Linked DNA regions of Actinacidiphila yeochonensis CN732. The protein of the gene in region 1 binds, or shares a complex with, the protein of each later gene. Links are inferred from orthologs where the notes say so. Each region holds a gene or a part of one and is shown in the gene's direction. Other genes may lie near its edges.

Evidence for each region.
Region 2: the proteins of BS72_RS22325 (region 1) and uvrB are in contact, whole or in part, in a crystal structure (PDB 7EGT), measured with the Thermus thermophilus proteins. The link is inferred for Actinacidiphila yeochonensis CN732 from one-to-one orthologs. Residues at the interface, in WP_096412145.1 of Thermus thermophilus: His654, Arg656, Phe657, Gln666, Asp668, Glu669, Lys680, Arg681, Leu682, Ser683, Lys685, Tyr686, Ala687; in WP_096411307.1 of Thermus thermophilus: Glu23, Leu25, Arg26, Asp27, Gly28, Glu29, Arg30, Phe31, Arg55, Glu326, Asp327, Phe328, Glu379, Ser382, Gln383, His398, Gly400, Arg401.

What each region holds. Positions count from the first base shown.
Region 1 is NZ_JQNR01000005.1:2,438,914-2,447,975, forward strand. Bases 3,791-6,861 are described here. They hold BS72_RS22325 (ATP-dependent DNA helicase UvrD2), read left to right. Parts: upstream 3,791-4,166; coding sequence 4,167-6,557; downstream 6,558-6,861. Other genes in these bases: BS72_RS22320 (glutaredoxin domain-containing protein), read right to left, coding at 3,791-3,990; BS72_RS22330 (hypothetical protein), read left to right, coding at 6,762-6,861. Also shown: BS72_RS22305 (M20/M25/M40 family metallo-hydrolase), read left to right, coding at 1-1,332; nudC (NAD(+) diphosphatase), read left to right, coding at 1,302-2,363; BS72_RS22315 (peptidoglycan recognition protein family protein), read left to right, coding at 2,765-3,532; more of BS72_RS22320, read right to left, coding at 3,736-3,790; more of BS72_RS22330, read left to right, coding at 6,862-7,106; BS72_RS22335 (WhiB family transcriptional regulator), read left to right, coding at 7,269-7,631; BS72_RS22340 (hypothetical protein), read left to right, coding at 7,628-7,966; BS72_RS22345 (hypothetical protein), read left to right, coding at 8,470-8,667; BS72_RS22350 (ABC1 kinase family protein), read right to left, coding at 8,774-9,062. UniProt on the Escherichia coli protein: A helicase with DNA-dependent ATPase activity. Unwinds DNA duplexes with 3'-5' polarity. Translocates on single-stranded DNA with 3'-5' polarity. Initiates unwinding more efficiently from a nicked substrate than double-stranded DNA.
Region 2 is NZ_JQNR01000003.1:154,220-163,208, reverse strand. The notes cover bases 752-3,749. They hold uvrB (excinuclease ABC subunit UvrB), read left to right. Parts: upstream 752-1,201; coding sequence 1,202-3,298; downstream 3,299-3,749. Other genes in these bases: BS72_RS02410 (TerD family protein), read left to right, coding at 3,633-3,749; BS72_RS02420 (methylated-DNA--[protein]-cysteine S-methyltransferase), read left to right, coding at 752-1,066. Outside these bases: BS72_RS02425 (tetratricopeptide repeat protein), read left to right, coding at 4-369; more of BS72_RS02420, read left to right, coding at 539-751; more of BS72_RS02410, read left to right, coding at 3,750-4,211; BS72_RS02395 (cytochrome c oxidase assembly protein), read left to right, coding at 5,923-6,957; BS72_RS02390 (MBL fold metallo-hydrolase), read right to left, coding at 7,295-7,951; excinuclease ABC subunit UvrA, read left to right, coding at 8,261-8,989. UniProt on the Escherichia coli protein: The UvrABC repair system catalyzes the recognition and processing of DNA lesions. A damage recognition complex composed of 2 UvrA and 2 UvrB subunits scans DNA for abnormalities.

The sequences.
Region 1 (9,062 bases):
ATCCCCTCCGTCTCCGCCGACCCGGAACACGCCCCGGACGTACGGCGGAGCGCCGAGTGGCTGGCCGAGGCGCTGCGGCGGACCGGTTTCCCGGTCGCCGAGGTGTGGCCCACCGAGGGCGGCCCCGCCGTCTTCGCCGAGTGGCCCAGCGGTGAGCCGGACGCGCCCACGGTGCTCGTCTACGGCCACCACGACGTGCAGCCCGCCGCCCGCGAGGACGGCTGGTCCACCGACCCGTTCGAGCCCGTGGAGCAGGACGGGCGGCTGCGGGCCCGGGGCGCCGCCGACGACAAGGGCCAGGTCTTCCTGCACACCCTCGGGCTGCGCGCCCACCTCGCGGCGACCGGCCGCACCGCGCCCGCCGTCAACCTCAAGCTGCTGGTGGAGGGCGAGGAGGAGTCCGGGTCGCCGCACTTCGGCGCGCTGATCCGGCAGCACGCGGACCGGCTGGCCTGCGACACCGTGATCGTCTCCGACACCGGCATGTGGGCCGAGGACACCCCCACGGTCTGCACCGGGATGCGCGGCCTGGTCGACGGCCAGGTCGACCTCTTCGGCCCCGACCAGGACATCCACTCCGGCTCCTTCGGGGGCGCGGTGCCCAACCCGGCCACCGAGGCCGCCCGGCTGGTCGCCGCCCTGCACGACGAGGACCGCAGAGTCGCCATCACGGGCTTCTACGACGGCGTGGCCGAGCTCACCGCGCGGGAGCGGGAGCTCTTCGCCGAACTGCCCTTCGACGAGGCCGCCTGGCTGCGCACCGCCAGGTCGCACGCCGCCCTCGGCGAGCACGGCCACAGCACCCTGGAGCGGATCTGGGCCCGCCCCACCGCCGAGATCAACGGCATCCACAGCGGGTACGGCGGCCCCGGCGGCAAGACGATCGTGCCCGCCGCCGCGCAGATCAAGTTCTCCTTCCGGCTCGTCGCCGGCCAGGACACCGCCCGGGTGCGGCAGCTGTTCACCGACTGGGTCGCCGAGCGGCTGCCCGAAGGCGTCCGGCACGAGGTCCGCTTCTGGGGCGAGGGCACCCGCCCCTGCCTCACCCCGCTGGACCACCCGGCGCTGCGCTCGCTGGTCCGTGCCATGGGCCGCGCCTTCGGGCAGGAGGTCCGCTACACCCGCGAGGGCGGCTCCGGACCCGCCGCCGACCTCCAGGACGTCCTGGGCGTCCCGGTGCTGTTCCTGGGGATCTCCGTGCCGTCCGACGGCTGGCACTCGGTGGACGAGAAGGTCGAGCTCGACCTGCTCTTCAAGGGGGTGCGGACGGCCGCCCACCTCTGGCAGGAGCTGGCCGACGAGTGGGCGGCCACGCCCTGGCCCGCCGCCTGATGCGCGGCGGAACCGCCGCCGGGCAGCAGCGGACACAGGACAGCAGCAGCGCGGAGTACGCGCATGACGGGAGTTGGGAAGCAGCAGTGACCGGTCTCGACGTGACAGCCCATCCGATCGCCCTCACCACCACGGGGGTGGACCGGGCCGCCCACCACCGCCTCGACGAGGCGTGGCTGGCGGCGGCCTGGAGCCACCCCACCACCCGTGTCTTCGTCGTCTCCGGCGGCCAGGTGCTGGTCGAGGACACCCCGGACGGCGGCACCGGACTCGTCATGACCCCCGCCTTCGACGCCCCCGAGACCGAGCAGCACCGCTACTTCCTGGGCATCGACCCGGCGGGCGTGCGCTACTTCGCCCTCCAGAAGGACACCCTGCCCGGCAGGCTCGACGACGTGGCGCGCCCGGCCGGGCTGCGCGAGGTCGGCGGCCTGCTGTCGCCGCTGGAGGCCGGCCTGATGGTGCACGCCGTCGCGCTGGAGAACTGGCAGCGGATGCACCGCTTCTGCTCCCGTTGCGGGGAGCGCACCGTCATCGCCGCCGCCGGCCACATCCGGCGCTGCCCCGCCTGCGGCGCCGAGCACTACCCGCGGACCGACCCGGCCGTCATCATGCTGGTCACCGACGACCAGGACCGGGCCCTGCTCGGCCGTCAGGTGCACTGGCCGGAAGGCCGCTTCTCCACGCTGGCGGGCTTCGTCGAACCGGGCGAGTCCATCGAGCGGGCGGTGCGCCGCGAGGTCTTCGAGGAGGCCGGGGTGGTGGTCGGCGAGGTCGCGTACGTGGCCAGCCAGCCGTGGCCCTTCCCGTCCAGCCTGATGCTCGGCTTCATGGCCCGGGCCACCAAGTCCGACATCCACGTCGACGGCGAGGAGATCCACGAGGCGCGCTGGTTCTCCCGCGAGGACCTGCGGGCGGCCTTCGCCGCCGGCGAGGTGCTGCCCCCGTTCGGGATCTCGATCGCCGCCCGGCTCATCGAGCTCTGGTACGGCGAACCGCTCCCCGGGAAGGGCGGCACCCCCCGCCCCTGAGGGGCCGCGGGGCTCCGGGGGCCTGGGGCTCCGCTGCTTCGGGCCCTTGAGGGCGCCGAAACCCGGGCCTCCCGCCTCCTGGCTCCCGGACGCCCCGGCGTCCGGGAGGACGGGAGCGGCCCGTCCGTGTGCACGCCCCGCGGGCGCTGCCGGTGTGCCCGGCGCGTGTCCAGCGCCGTCCTGTGCCGTCCGGCGCCTGTCCTGTGCCGTCCAGACGCCGGCCTATGGCGTTCCGTGCCCCTGGGTGCCCGTCAGCGGCCGAACGGGTTGCACCGGCGGGTGATTGTGGCGGAAACCTCCAGCGCGGGCCTGTCCGCCCGTCGCTGACTGGTACCAAGTCTCACGCCGCACCACCGTGCACCACCGGGACCGGCACTCCCACCCCCCCACCGGGAGGACACATGGCACCGTCCGAGCCCCCGCACGACCACTCCGGACCGACCCGCCGCGCCTTCCTGGGGTCGTCGGCCACCGTGCTCGGCCTGAGCGCCGGGGCCGCCCTCCTGGGCGCCACCGCCGCACACGCCGACACCGCGGATGCCGGCACGGCCCGTGCCGGCGCCGCACGCGCCGGCACGAGGGAGGCCGGTCGCAAGGACGTGGCGCGGCTCTCCGCCGCCGTCCAGGAACCCGAGGTCTTCGGCACGGCCGCCTGGGACGCCAGGCCGCCGGCGTACCCGGTGAGCCTCGCGGGGAACAACCCGGACAAGATCATCGTGCACCACACGGCGTTCGCGAACACCGCGGACGCCGGCACCTCGGGCTCGTTCGCCGTCGCGCACGAGATCCAGGACCTGCACATGGACACCAACGGCTGGATCGACTCGGGCCAGCACTTCACCATCAGCCGCAGCGGCATCGTCATGGAGGGCCGCCACCGCAGCCTGGAGCGGCTCCGGCACGGCAGCGACATGGTGGTCGGCGCGCACACCGTCGGGCAGAACAGCCAGGGCATCGGCATCGAGGGCAACGGCACCTACAGCGCGGCCGCTCCGCCGGACCCGCTCTACGACAGCCTCGTCGGGCTGTGCGCGTACATCTGCGGGCAGTACGCACTGGACCCGGCGGAGATCTACGGCCACCGTGACTTCAACGACACCGAGTGCCCCGGCGACGTGCTGTACGGCATGCTGCCGCGCCTGCGCGCGGACGTGGCCGGCCGGCTGTAGCCCCGGCCCCGCCGTCAAGGGGCTCACCGGGCGTGCCCGGCTCGGCCGGGGACGGCACGGGCCGACCGACGACCCGGCCGTCGACAAGGCCCCGCGCGCTGCCGTACGAGGCGCCCCACAGCGGTGGCCGCGGGGCACCTCGTACGGCGGCGGGGCCGGACCCCGTCTCCCGGGTGCCCGTTCGCCGGACACCCGGGCGGGGCTCAGGCGCTGAGCGCCTTGGAGACCTGGGCGAGGCTGGGGTTGGTCATCGTGGTGCTGGTGCCGGAGGGGGCGACGACGACCACGGTGGGCACGGTCTGGTTGCCGCCGTTGGCCTCCTCCACGAGCTTCGCGGAGGCCGGGTCGTGCTCGATGTTGATCTCGGTGTACGCGATGCCCTCGCGGTCGAGCTGACTCTTGAGCCGCCGGCAGTAGCCGCACCACGTGGTGCTGTACATCGTCACAGTGCCCGACATCGCTGGCCTCGTTCCTCGTCAGTCCCGGTGGGTCCGTCGCCGCTGAAAGCGGCGTCCGGGCCGGTCAACGCAGGAGCGCGCCGGAACATTCCCGCACCGGGTCCGCCGAACGGGGGGCTGCGGGGACCTGTGGACAACGCGCACGGTCCGCCGGACGAACCTGGCACAGTGGCGGGGTGACTGCGACATCCCACCACTCGCTCTTCCCCGCGACGCCCGACTCCGCGGACGCGGTGCTCGACGGCCTGGACCCCGAGCAGCGTGCCGTCGCCACGGCGCTGAACGGGCCGGTGTGCGTGCTGGCCGGCGCCGGCACCGGCAAGACCCGGGCGATCACCCACCGCATCGCCTACGGCGTGCGGGCAGGCATCCTCCAGCCGAGCACCGTGCTCGCGGTCACGTTCACCGCCCGCGCCGCCGGGGAGATGCGCGGGCGGCTGCGCCAGCTCGGCGCGTCCGGCGTCCAGGCGCGCACCTTCCACGCCGCCGCGCTCCGCCAGCTCCAGTACTTCTGGCCGCGCGCCATCGGCGGTGAGATGCCCCGGCTGCTGGAGCGCAAGGTGCAGCTGGTCGCCGAGGCGGGCGCGCGCTCGCGCATCCGGCTGGACCGCAGCGAGCTGCGGGACGTCACCGGTGAGATCGAGTGGTGCAAGGTCACCCAGACCGTCCCCGAGGAGTACCAGGCCGCCGCCGCGAAGGCCGGCCGCGACGTCCCCCGCGACCCGGCCGAGGTGAGCCGGATCTACGCCGCCTACGAGCAGCTCAAGCGCGACCGGTCGCTCATCGACTTCGAGGACGTGCTGCTGCTGACCGTCGGCGTGCTCCAGGACCGGCCCGACGTCGCGGAGACCGTCCGCTCCCAGTACCAGCACTTCGTCGTCGACGAGTACCAGGACGTCAGCCCCCTCCAGCAGCGGCTGCTCGACCTGTGGCTCGGCGGCCGGGGCAACCTGTGCGTGGTCGGCGACGCGTCCCAGACGATCTACTCCTTCACCGGCGCCACCCCCGAGTTCCTGCTCGGCTTCCGCAACCGCTACCCGGACTCCACCGTCGTCAAGCTGGTGCGGGACTACCGCTCCACCCCGCAGGTGGTCGGCCTCGCCAACGGCCTGCTCAGCCAGGCCCGCGGCCAGGCCGCCGCCCACCGCCTGGAGCTGGTCGCCCAGCGCGAGGCCGGGCCCGAGCCGGTCTACACGGAGTACGCCGACGAGCCCGCCGAGGCGGAGGGCGCCGCCCGCCGGATCCGGGAGCTGATCGACTCCGGGGTGCGGCCCAGCGAGATCGCCGTCCTCTACCGGATCAACGCCCAGTCCGAGGTCTACGAGCAGGCCCTGGCCGACGCCGGGGTGCCCTACCAGCTGCGCGGCGCCGAGCGGTTCTTCGAGCGGCCCGAGGTGCGCGAGGCGGGGATGCTGCTGCGCGGCGCCGCCCGCGGCGCGGCCGATCCGGGCGCCGAGGCGGAGACCGTGCCCGACCAGGTGCGCGCGGTGCTGAGCTCCCGGGGCTGGGCCTCGGAGCCGCCGACCGGCTCCGGCGCGGTCCGCGACCGCTGGGAGTCGCTGGCCGCGCTGGTCCGGCTGGCCGAGGACTTCGCCGCGGCCATGCCGGAGGCCCGGCTCGCCGACTTCGTCGCCGAGCTGGACGCGCGGGCCAACGCCCAGCACGCCCCCACCGTCGAGGGCGTCACCCTCGCCTCGCTGCACGCGGCGAAGGGGCTGGAGTGGGACGCCGTCTTCCTGGTCGGGCTCACCGAGGGCACCCTGCCCATCACCCACGCCAAGACCGACGAGCAGGTCGAGGAGGAGCGCCGGCTGCTCTACGTCGGGGTGACCCGGGCGCGTGAGTACCTGTCCCTGTCGTGGGCGCTGTCCCGCTCGCCCGGCGGCCGGGGCGGCCGCCGGCCCTCCCGGTTCCTGGACGGTCTGCGGCCGGGTTCGGCGCCGCGTGGCGCCCGGGGCGGCCGCGGCGGCGGCCAGGGCGGCGTGGAGCGCCCGGGCGGTCGGACCCGGCGGCGCGGCCCGGTCCAGTGCCGGGTGTGCGGGCGGACGCTTTCCGACGCCGGCGAGATCAAGCTGATGCGGTGCGAGGACTGCCCCTCCGACCTCGACGAGGGCCTGTACGAACGGCTGCGCGCCTGGCGCGGTGAGCAGGCCCGGGAACTCGGGCAGCCCGCGTACTGCGTCTTCACCGACCGGACTCTGCTGGCGATCGCCGAGGTCAGGCCGTCGGACGAGCAGGGGCTCGCGGCCATTCCCGGAGTGGGCGCCCGGAAGCTCGACAAGTTTGGGCCTGATGTTCTCGCTCTGTGTTCCGATTCGGAATTCGGCATTCCGCGGGAGTTGTCCGGAGGGAGCGGGGACGCGTCGGAGGAGGACCGGGAAGCGGCGGCGTACGGCGCGGGCCGGGCGGCCGGCGAAGGCCCCGCAGGGAACGGCCGCGAGGGCTCAGGGGCGGAGACGTACGGAGAAGGGGACGGAGAAGCGGACGAGGACGCGTACGGAGAAGCGGACGCGGACGTGGAGGGGGAGGCCGGCGAGGAGGTGGGCGGCGCCCCTGAAGAGGGGTGATCGCGGTGCTCCGGAGAACTGCCCCGGGAAGTCGGAGAAAGTTCTTCTGCGGGAGCTGAAAAATAGTTTGCGCTCCCCGCGGATGTCCTCATAGCCTGCGGGAGCGCGGTCGGGAACGGGTCTTCCAAGACCAGGTCCCGCTGTGATGTACTAGGCACAGACAGTCCACTGCCCTTACGAGACGCCGAGAGGAGGCGAGTCCACGTGACCACCACGACGATTATCGCGAAATTGACCGATCGCCCGGTCATGTCCGCCTGCTCGCTTCTGACGCCGGCCGTCTCCTTCCGGGGTATCGGTCTGTCCTCCTCGGCGTCCGCTCTCCTGCCGGTCATCCCCGCGCTGGAGCGCATCGAGCGACCGACCGAGGCGTCCGAGGCGGCGGTAGTGGCGGCGGCTCCGGCCTATGCCTTCACCACGGCGGCCGAAGGCGCCGGCGCCGGTGGCGCGAGTGGAGCCAAGGGCGCCAATGGACACGCACATGGACAGAAGACGCAGCACGGTATGAGGGCCTTCCGCGGGCTCGAACCCTGGAGTGATCCAGCCTGACAACGCATCAGGTCGGCACCTCAGGGCCGCGGATTCCCACACCGGGAACCGCGGCCCTTCTGTTTCTCCAGCAGACACCAGTCGAATCCCCCGGCCCACCGGCCGGACCGGCAGACGAGGAAACAACACGTGCACACCGCACCGCACGAGACGTCTGGACAGATGCCCGACCTGAAGCAGTCGCACGGCCCCAGCGCCGCGACCCCTGTGGACCACCCTCCCGCACAGCCTCCGGAGAACACCTTGCTGCCCCTCACCGAGCTCGACGACGAGATCGAGCGCCTCGGCGTCCCCGTCCCCTGTCGCACCTACGACCCCGAGGTCTTCTTCGCGGAGTCCCCGGCGGACGTCGAGTACGCCAAGTCCCTGTGCCAGACCTGTCCGGTGCGTGAGGCCTGCCTCGCCGGCGCCAAGGACCGCCGCGAGCCCTGGGGCGTCTGGGGCGGGGAGCTCTTCATCCAGGGTGTCGTCGTGGCCCGCAAGCGGCCCCGCGGCCGCCCGCGCAAGAACGCCGTCGCCGTATGAACACCGCCAAGCGCCGCGCCGTCCCCGGCACCATCGACCGTCCGCTCACCCGCGACCCGAAGCATCACGACTCCGAGAATCAGGCTCCGATGACGACCTCACTCACCGATCTCCCCGCCCGTACGCCCGGCGCGATGGCGTCGACGCAGAACAGGAACCTCGAAATGCAACTCATGCCAGAAGCCCTGGCACGTGCCCATATGCAACAGCGGCTGCACGAGGCCGACGAGGCGCGCAGGTCGCAACGCCTGCTGGCCGCCCGTCGGCTCCAGCGCAAGGCCGAGCGCGCCTCCCTGCGCGCCCGCCGTGCGCTGGCCATGGCCGTGATGCAGTAAGGGCCCCGAACGGAACGGCACGAGGTACGAACAGAGCGCCCGCCCGGCTCGCGCCGGCCGGGCGCCGCACCCCGCTGTGCCGCCGATCCACCCGAGTGCGTCCGGTGCGAGGCGCGACCGGTGCCTCGCGACGGACGACGACGGTCGCCGCTCGTGCCTCTCCCGGCAGGGGGCGCCCCGCTCGCCGCCCTGGCACGGGCCCTCGCGGTGTCGGCCGAAAGAGCCGCGCAGGCCCACTGCGAGGCTTTCCGGCCGCCTTGCGACGACCCGCGCCGGCGCACCTCGCTACCGGGCAGACCTCGCCGGTCGCGGCACCAGCCGGTCGGACGCCCGTTCTGCTCTGAACTCCGAGCCGCATGGCCGGCGCGGCGCCGGTCACCGGCCGCAGGGCGCCCCACCAGCACTCCTGCCGGCTGACGCACCGCGGGACCACCCCCTGTCCGGGGTGGTCCCGCGGTGCGTCAGCGCGACAAAACCGGCAGCTGCGGAGGTATCGTCGGCCCGTGGACCAGCACCCCTCACAACCAGCCGGCAAGCCCGCCGCCGGCACCACCTGCGCCCGCTGCGGCACCACCGCCGAGGGCCTGCCGTTGACGTGGACCTGTTCCGTCGAGAACGGCCGCCGCGTCTACTTCTGCGACACCTGCGCGCGCCAGCACCTGCGCAGCATCGAAGGCCGCCTCGACTCCGCCTGGTGGTAGCGCGGCCCGGTGGTGGCGGGCCCGAGACGCCCACCGGGAGACGGCGGGGCCGCCGTGCCCCGCCTCCTTCCGCCCGGCTTCCCTCCGCCCGGCGCCCGGGAGCCCGTCACTCCGAGGCGGCTCCGCCGTCCGGGTCGAAGCCCGGCAGCCACTGGAGCAGCTCGTCACGCAGCCGCACCGTGGCCCCGAGCTGGCACAGCACCCCGACCGTGCTCAGCGTCACCCGGTGGATCAGCAGGTACGACGGCGGCAGGTTGAGCTGCTTGCCCAACTGGTGCGCGGGTGACCTCGGGTCGGCGATACGCGCCGCCTGCGTCCGCATCCACGCCCGGTCGAAGGCGAACTCCTCCCGGCCCGCCGGCTCGATGATCGGCCGCAGGTAGTCCAGCACCGCG
Region 2 (8,989 bases), on another replicon or contig:
GCCTTGTTGGAGAGGACCCCGGAGACCAACGTCATCGACTTCCGCGCCGCTGAGCACCTGCTCGCCGCCCGCGACCCGAACGGCGCGGTGAAGCTGCTCGACCCGGTGGTCTCCGCCCACCCCGAGAACACCGCGGCCCGGCTGCTGCGGGCCCGCGCCTTCTTCGCCGCGGCCCGACTGCGACCGGCGGAGCTGGAGTTCCAACTCGTGCTGGAACGCGAACCGGACAACGCCTTCGCGCACTTCGCGCTGGGCCGCACCCTGGAGCGCGCCAACCGCTCCGAGGAGGCGCGGCGCCACTTCCGGCTCGCCGCCGCCCTCGACCCGCGCCCGGACTACCTGGCCGCCGCGCGCTTCGAGACGGACTGATACCGGCCGGCGGCCCGCCCGGAGACGGGCGGCCGCCACCCGCGCACGAGCCCCGGCGGCGCTCGGAGCGCCGCCGCACCCCGGAGCCGCCGTCTCGCGCCCTCGGCGTTCTCGCCGGTGACGCATGCGGCCGGGGCCGTTGTCAGCGGTGCCTCGTAGGCTGGGACACATGGCAGAAGTCGCATGGACGGTGCGGGAGACCCCGATCGGCCCGCTGTTCGCGGCGCACTCCGAGGCGGGGCTGGTCCACGTCGCGTTCCACACCGGGCCGGAGCGGGCTCCGCGGACGGCGGCCTCGGTGGCGCGGCGGCTCGGCTGCGAGGCCGTCGAGGCCCCGGAGGCCCTGGCAGCGGTCGCCCTGCAGCTCGGCGAGTACTTCGCGGGGGAGCGCCTCCGCTTCGACCTCCCGCTGGACTGGTCGCTGACCACCGGCTTCAACCGCAGAGTGCTGCGGGAGCTGTACGCCGGGGTGCCCTACGGCAGCGTGGTGGGGTACCAGGACCTCGCCGACCGGGTCGGCGAGCCCGGCGCCGCCCGGGCGGTGGGCGTCGCGATGGGCGCCAACCCGCTGCCCGTGGTCGTCCCGTGCCACCGTGTGGTCGAGAGCGGCGGTGGCATCGGCGGATTCGGCGGCGGCCTGGAGACCAAGCGCACCCTGCTGGCGCTGGAGGGCGTGCTGCCCGCACCGCTCTTCTGAGACCACGGCCGACGCAGGGCCGACGCGGGACAGCAGCAGGCAGCCGACCCCGGCGCGCCGGTTCGGGGGCACCCCCGGGCCCCTTCCTCGGGCAAGCCACCGCGCGATGTCAGAGGGCCGCCGTACGGTGGTTACATGCGGCCCGTTTCAGACATCGAACGCACAGTGGCGCCCTTCGAGGTCGTCAGCCCCTACCAGCCCAGCGGTGACCAGCCCGCCGCCATCAGCGACCTGGAGCGCCGGGTCCGCGGCGGTGAGAAGGACGTCGTGCTGCTGGGCGCCACCGGTACGGGCAAGTCGGCCACCACGGCGTGGATGATCGAGAAGCTCCAGCGCCCCACCCTGGTGATGGCGCCGAACAAGACGCTGGCCGCCCAGCTGGCCAACGAGTTCCGCGAGCTGCTGCCGAACAACGCCGTCGAGTACTTCGTGTCGTACTACGACTACTACCAGCCCGAGGCGTACGTCCCGCAGACGGACACGTACATCGAGAAGGACTCCTCGATCAACGAGGAGGTCGAGCGGCTGCGCCACTCCACCACGAACTCCCTGCTCACCCGGCGTGACGTGGTCGTCGTCGCCTCCGTCTCCTGCATCTACGGCCTGGGTACGCCGCAGGAGTACGTCGACCGCATGGTCCGGCTCAAGGTCGGCGAGGAGATCGACCGCGACGCGCTGCTGCGCCGCTTCGTCGACATCCAGTACACCCGCAACGACCTCGCCTTCACCCGCGGCACCTTCCGGGTGCGCGGCGACACCATCGAGATCTTCCCGGTGTACGAGCAGCTCGCGGTCCGCATCGAGATGTTCGGCGACGAGATCGAGGCGCTGTACACCCTGCACCCGCTCACCGGCGAGGTGATCACGGAGGACGAGCAGGTCTACGTCTTCCCCGCCACCCACTACGTGGCCGGCCCGGAGCGGATGGAGCGGGCCATCTCCGGCATCGAGTCGGAGCTGGAGGCACGGCTGGCGGAGATGGAGAAGCAGAACAAGCTGCTGGAGGCCCAGCGGCTGCGGATGCGCACCACCTACGACATCGAGATGATGCGGCAGATCGGCACCTGCTCGGGCATCGAGAACTACTCCCGGCACATCGACGGCCGCGGCCCCGGCACCGCACCGGACACCCTCATCGACTACTTCCCGGAGGACTTCCTCCTGGTCATCGACGAGTCGCACGTCACCGTGCCGCAGATCGGCGCGATGTACGAGGGCGACGCCTCCCGCAAGCGGACCCTGGTCGACCACGGCTTCCGGCTGCCGTCCGCGCTGGACAACCGGCCGCTGAAGTGGGAGGAGTTCCTGACCCGGGTCGGGCAGACGGTCTACCTGTCGGCCACCCCCGGTCCCTACGAGCTGTCCCGGTCCGACGGCGTGGTCGAGCAGATCATCCGCCCCACCGGCCTGGTCGACCCCGAGGTCGTCGTCAAGCCCACCGAGGGCCAGATCGACGACCTGGTGCACGAGATCCGGGTCCGCGCCGAGCGCGACGAACGGGTCCTGGTCACCACCCTCACCAAGAAGATGGCCGAGGACCTCACCGACTACCTGCTGGAACTCGGCATCCAGGTGCGGTACCTGCACAGCGACATCGACACCCTGCGCCGGGTGGAACTGCTCCAGGAGCTGCGGGCCGGCGAGTTCGACGTCCTGATCGGCATCAACCTGCTGCGTGAGGGCCTGGACCTGCCCGAGGTCTCCCTGGTGGCCATCCTCGACGCCGACAAGGAGGGCTTCCTGCGCTCGGGCACCTCCCTGATCCAGACCATCGGCCGGGCCGCCCGTAACGTCTCCGGCCAGGTCCACATGTACGCGGACCGGATCACCGCGGCCATGGAGAAGGCGATCGACGAGACCAACCGCCGCCGCGAGAAGCAGATCGCCTACAACACCGAACGGGGGATCGACCCGCAGCCGCTGCGGAAGAAGATCGCCGGCATCCTGGACTCCTTCGCCCGCGAGGACGCCGACACCGAGGAGCTGCTGGGCTCCGGGCGGCAGCGCTCGCGCGGCAAGGCGCCGGTGCCGGGCCTGTCGGGCAAGGCGGGCGGGAAGCACACCGGTGCCCAACTGCCGGCCGACGAGCTGGCCGATCTCATCGCCCAGCTCACCGAGCAGATGCACACCGCGGCCGCGGAGCTCCAGTTCGAGGTCGCGGCGCGGATCCGCGACGAACTCGGCGACCTGAAGAAGGAGCTGCGCCAGATGCGCGAGGCCGGCGTCGCCTGACGTCCGGTGCCGGGCGCCGAACGGCAGGCTGCGGCCGGGGTGTTCGGCGCTCCGCGCCTCCGCCGCCCTCGGGTGGGCCGCCGTCGGACACCGCCGGTGGATTCGGCGGCGGTGGAGCGGGTTCCCCGCCCTGACCTGTTGCTAGGGTTTCCGGGGCGCGACGTCCGTGGCACGGCCGCCCGCGACACGGGCCGAGCGCGACGGCCCGCCGGAGCACCGCGAGGTGACGGCCGACCTCCTCCGCCGGCGGCCCGGCCACCGCCGGCGCCCACAGGGAGGACCGGCCGGCCACGGTGGGAGTACAGGCGGGGTAACGGGTGGAAGGGGAGAGCACATGACGGTCAACATGACCAAGGGCCAGAAGATCAGTCTCAGCAAGTCGGACGGGGGCGCGCTCAGCGCCGTCCGGATGGGTCTCGGCTGGCAGGCCGCCCCCCGACGGGGCCTCTTCGGCAGCCGCACCCGCGAGGTCGACCTCGACGCCTCGGCGGTGCTCTTCGCCGACAAGCAGCCGGTGGACGTGGTCTTCTTCCAGCACCTCACCAGCGACGACGGCTCGGTCCGGCACACCGGCGACAACCTCGTCGGCGGCGCCGGCCAGGGCGGCGACGACGAGTCCATCCTGGTCGACCTCCAGCGGGTGCCCGCGAACGTCGACCAGATCGTCTTCACCGTCAACTCCTTCACCGGCCAGAGCTTCGCCGAGGTGCAGAACGCGTTCTGCCGGCTGGTCGACGAGACGACGGGCCAGGAGCTGGCCCGCTACACCCTCACCGGCGGCGGCCCCTACACCGCGCAGATCATGGCGAAGGTGCAGCGCGGCGCCGGAGGCTGGACCATGACCGCGATCGGCACGGCAGCCAACGGGCGCACCTTCCAGGACCTGATGCCCGCGATCCGGGCCGCCCTGTAGACACGCCCGTCAGGGAGCCCGGGTGCCCAATGGCGGCGCCCGGGCTCCCGCACGAGGGACGGCAGCCGTCGCCGTCGGAGAGCCGCCCGCGCCCACGAGCCGGCGCCCGCGGCGCGCCCGGGCCCGCGAGCCGGCGCCCGCTGCCCGGGGCCCGCAGGGCCCCGGCGATCCCTGCCGCCCGAGGCGCACCGGTTCCACGTCCTACCCGCGCCGCCGGCCGGAGCTCCCGGCCCAAGGCCATCCGGCCAGGTGAGGGGCGCCCTCCCATGGTCCCGTCTCCGCCCCGTCTCCGCCCCGTCACCGGTCAGGGCCGCCTGCCGGGCCGGCCCGGGCGGTCGAACTCCGTCGGGACACAACCAACGGCGAGCGGACCCCGCTGAGGCGGGTCGACCGTCGCGCCGTCCCGGGCAGTGCTCTTCCCGGACGGGATCACGTCATCCACCTGCGTGCTTTACCTCTATTTGGTGATCCGGGTATCATTCCGTGACCTGCCGATCGCCGGAGGACCCGTGGACGTATCCCTCGCCCTCTGGGCGCTGACCATCGCCGGTCTTGGCGCCCTCATCGGAGTCGACTTCCTGGTCCGGCGGGAACCCCATGAGGTGTCGATCCGCGAGGCGGGGATCTGGACGGCCGTATGGGTGGTGCTCGCCGCCCTCTTCGGCGTCGGCCTGCTGGTCTTCGGCGGCGGCCGGCCCGCGGGGGAGTTCTTCGCCGGGTACGTCACCGAGAAGTCCCTCAGCGTCGACAACCTCTTCGTCTTCGTGCTGATCATGGCGAAGTTCGCGGTGCCCCCGGTGTACCAGCAGCGGGTGCTGATGTTCGGGGTGCTGATCGCGCTGGTGCTGCGAACGGTGTTCATCGCCGCCGGGGCGACCGTCATCGCCAACTTCTCCTGGGTCTTCTTCGTCTTCGGCGGCTTCCTCGTCTGGACCGCCTGGAAGCTGCTGCGCGAGGCCGCCTCAGGGGACGACGAGAAGGGGGAGTACGAGGAGAACCGGATGCTCCGGGCGGTCGAGCGGCGCGTGCCGTCCACCAGCCGCTACCACGGAACCCGGCTGGTCGTCCGGGAGGACGGCCGCCGCCTCGTCACCCCGATGCTCGTCGTCCTGGTCGCCATCGGCACCACCGACGTGCTCTTCGCCTTCGACTCCATCCCGGCCATCTTCGGCCTCACCCAGGACCCGTACATCGTCTTCACCGCCAACGCCTTCGCCCTGATGGGACTGCGCCAGCTGTACTTCCTCATCGGCGGGCTGCTGAAACGGCTGGTCCACCTCTCGTACGGGCTGTCGGCGATCCTGGGCTTCATCGGCGTCAAGCTGCTGCTGCACGCGCTCCACGAGTACGGGGTGCACGTCCCGGAGATCTCGGTGCCCGTCTCCCTGGCGGTGATCGTCGGCGTCCTCGCGGTGACGACGGCCACCAGCCTGGCCGCCTCCCGCCGCGGCGCCCAGGAAGCGGCCCCGTCCGATCCCGCGTCCGAGCCGCCGTCCGATCCCACGAACGGCACCGGCCCCGGCACCGACGCCGGGCCCGCGCCGTCCGCACCCTCCGCCCCGTCGGGCAGCCGCCGCGCGGACCCCGCGAGTAGCCGCGGCCGCCCGGGCCGGACCACGCCACCCGTCCGTGCGGCGCCCCCTGCGCGAGATCCGGCCCGGCGGGGGACTAGCGTGGCTCCGGCAGCGGAATCCACGCGAAAGGCACGGACGTGGCGAGCACGGCGGACCCCCGGGCGCTCCCCGAACTCACCGGGACCCGGTTCCTCCACACCTGGCAGCTCGACGGGCCCGTACTGGCCGTCGTACTCCTGCTCGGCGCGGTCTACGGCTACGGGGTGTGGCGCAGGACGCGGGCCGGCGAGCGCTGGCCGGTGTGGCGTACGGCGGTCTTCTACCTCTTCGGCCTCGGCGCGCTGGTGTTCGCCACGATGTCGGGGCTGGCCGTCTACAACCGGGTGCTCTTCTGGCCCGCCGCCGTCCAGAACATCCTGCTCGACCTCTACGTCCCCCTCGGCCTCGCCCTCGGCGACCCGCTCGGCCTGGCCTCCCCGGACGGGCGGCTGCGCCGGGCCTTCGCCTCCGCGCCCGCGCGGGCGCTGACGTACCCGCTGGTCAGCTCGGTGCTGGTGCTCGCCTCCGAGCTGACCATCTACTTCACGCCCTACTTCACGACCTCGCTCGGCAACGGCCTGGTCAGGCAGCTGATGCATCTGCAGCTGGTCCTCACCGGCTGCCTCTTCGTGCTGCCGATGCTCAGCCGCCAGGAGCTGCTGCCGCGCTGGTGCAGCCACCCGGTGCGCGCGGTCCTGGTCCTCTTCGACGGCCTCTTCGACTCCGTGCCCGGCATCGTCGTCATGACCAGCGGCACCCTCGTCGCCGGCCACTGGTACACCAGCCACCCGCGCACCTGGGGGCCCTCGGTCCAGCACGACCAGATGCTCGGCGGCGGTCTCATGGTCACCCTGGCGGAACTCGTCGGGCTGCCGTTCCTGCTGCTGGTCTTCGCCGAGTGGTGGCACGCCGAACGCGAGCGCACCGCCGTGATGGACGCCGCCCTGGACCGCGAGGCCGCGCGCCAGGCCGCCTCGTCCCCGCCGCACCGCCCGCCCGGTCCGCCGGCCCCACGCGGCCTGCCGAGGCCGCCGAGGCCGTTGAGGAGTCCGGGACGGCCGAGAAGTCCGGGACCGCCGCCCCGCAGCCGGCCGCCGCCGCGGCCCGCCCGGTCCCGCCGGTGCCGGAGATGACCCGCCCCTGGTGGGAGACCGACCAGGGCGAGGTCGGCATGCGCATGCGCGGCGAGCGCTGACCTCCCGCCTGGCGGGCACGGGACGGGCGCGCGACTGACGGACAGCGGTCCGCCGGCCGCCCACGGCTCGGGCCGGGGCGGCACTACGCGGCTGCCGGGCCCCTGCTCGACGTACGCACCGACATACGCACCCGACATGCGCACCGACGGGCGCTCGCGACGTGCGCTCGCGACGGGACCCGATCACCGACCCCTACCCCTGGATGCGCCCGAAGCTGGCCGAGCCCGTCGCCCCCACGTCCTGACCTCCGGCCGCGCGGTGACGGCTCGCCGGGTCACCAGCCGCGTTCGCGCCACTCCGCCAGGTGGGGGCGCTCGGCGCCGAGGGTGGTGTCGTTGCCGTGGCCGGGGTAGACCCATGTCTCGTCGGGGAGGACGTCGAAGAGCTTCGCGGTGACGTCGGCCAGGAGCGAGGCGAAGGCGGCCGGGTCGCCGTGGGTGTTGCCCACGCCGCCGGGGAAGAGGCAGTCCCCGGTGAAGAGGTGCGGGTGTCCGTGCGGGTCGTCGTAGACGAGGGCTACGCTGCCGGGGGTGTGGCCGACGAGGTGGCGTGCGGTGAGGACGACGCGCCCGAAGCGGACGGTGTCGCCGTCGTCGAGCGGCGCGGCCGTCGGGACGGGGATGCCGTCGGCGTCCTCGCGGCCGGCGTACGTGCGCGCGCCGGTGGCGTTCACGACGGCGGCGAGGGCCTGCCAGTGGTCGCCGTGCCGGTGGGTGGTGACGACGCCGGCCAGCCCGTCGGTGCCGACCACCTCCAGCAGGGTGCCGGCGTCGTTCGCCGCGTCGACGAGGAACTGTTCGCCGGTGGCGCGGCAGCGCAGCAGATACGCGTTGTTGTCCATCGGCCCGACCGCGACCTTCGTGACGACCAGGTCCGCCAGCTCGTGCACGTCGGGCGTGCCCCCGACGGCGACCTCTCCCGTGTAAGCCATGGCGCCAGCCTAGCGATGGCGCCGTGCGGGGACCGGCCGGTGCGGGAACCCGGCCGCCGTGGACGGCGTCTCGCACAGACGGACGGTGCGCCACACGATCGAGTGAATGAGGGTGAGCGCGACCGCTAATCGAATGCACGTGCTATAGGGTCGTGTACGCGGTCGCAGCCGGGCGGGAAGCCGGTCCGGGTGTGGCGCGATACCGACAAGTGGAAGAAAAGCCGCGGCCACCCCGTTTACGCTGACTGGGGGTGCGACGCTCCATCGTTTCCCCCGTCCCCCCACTTTCCGAAGGAAAGGCGCACTGGCGTGGCCGACCGACTCACTATCCGTGGCGCTCGCGAGCACAATCTGCGGAACGTCTCGCTCGACCTGCCCCGGGACTCCCTCATCGTCTTCACCGGCCTGTCCGGCTCGGGGAAGTCCTCCCTCGCCTTCGACACGATCTTCGCCGAGGGCCAGCGCCGCTACGTCGAGTCGCTGTCCTCCTACGCCCGGCAGTTCCTCGGCCAGATGGACAAGCCGGACGTCGACTTCATCGAGGGGCTGTCCCCGGCCGTCTCGATCGACCAGAAGTCCACCTCGCGCAACCCGCGCTCCACCGTGGGCACCATCACCGAGGTCTACGACTACCTGCGGCTGCTCTTCGCCCGGATCGGGAAGCCGCACTGCCCCGAGTGCGGGCGCCCCATCGCCCGGCAGTCGCCCCAGGCGGTGGTGGACAAGGTGCTGGAGCTGGAGGAGGGCAGCCGCTTCCAGGTGCTCTCGCCGCTGGTGCGCGAGCGCAAGGGCGAGTTCGTCGACCTCTTCGCCGACCTCCAGACCAAGGGCTACAGTCGCGCCCGGGTGGACGGCGCGACGATCCAGCTCACCGACCCGCCGAAGCTGAAGAAGCAGGAGAAGCACACCATCGAGGTGGTGGTGGACCGGCTGACCGTCAAGGGGTCCGCCAAGCGCCGCCTCACCGACTCCGTCGAGACGGCGCTCGGCCTGTCCGGCGGCATGGTGATCCTCGACTTCGTGGACCTCCCGGAGGAC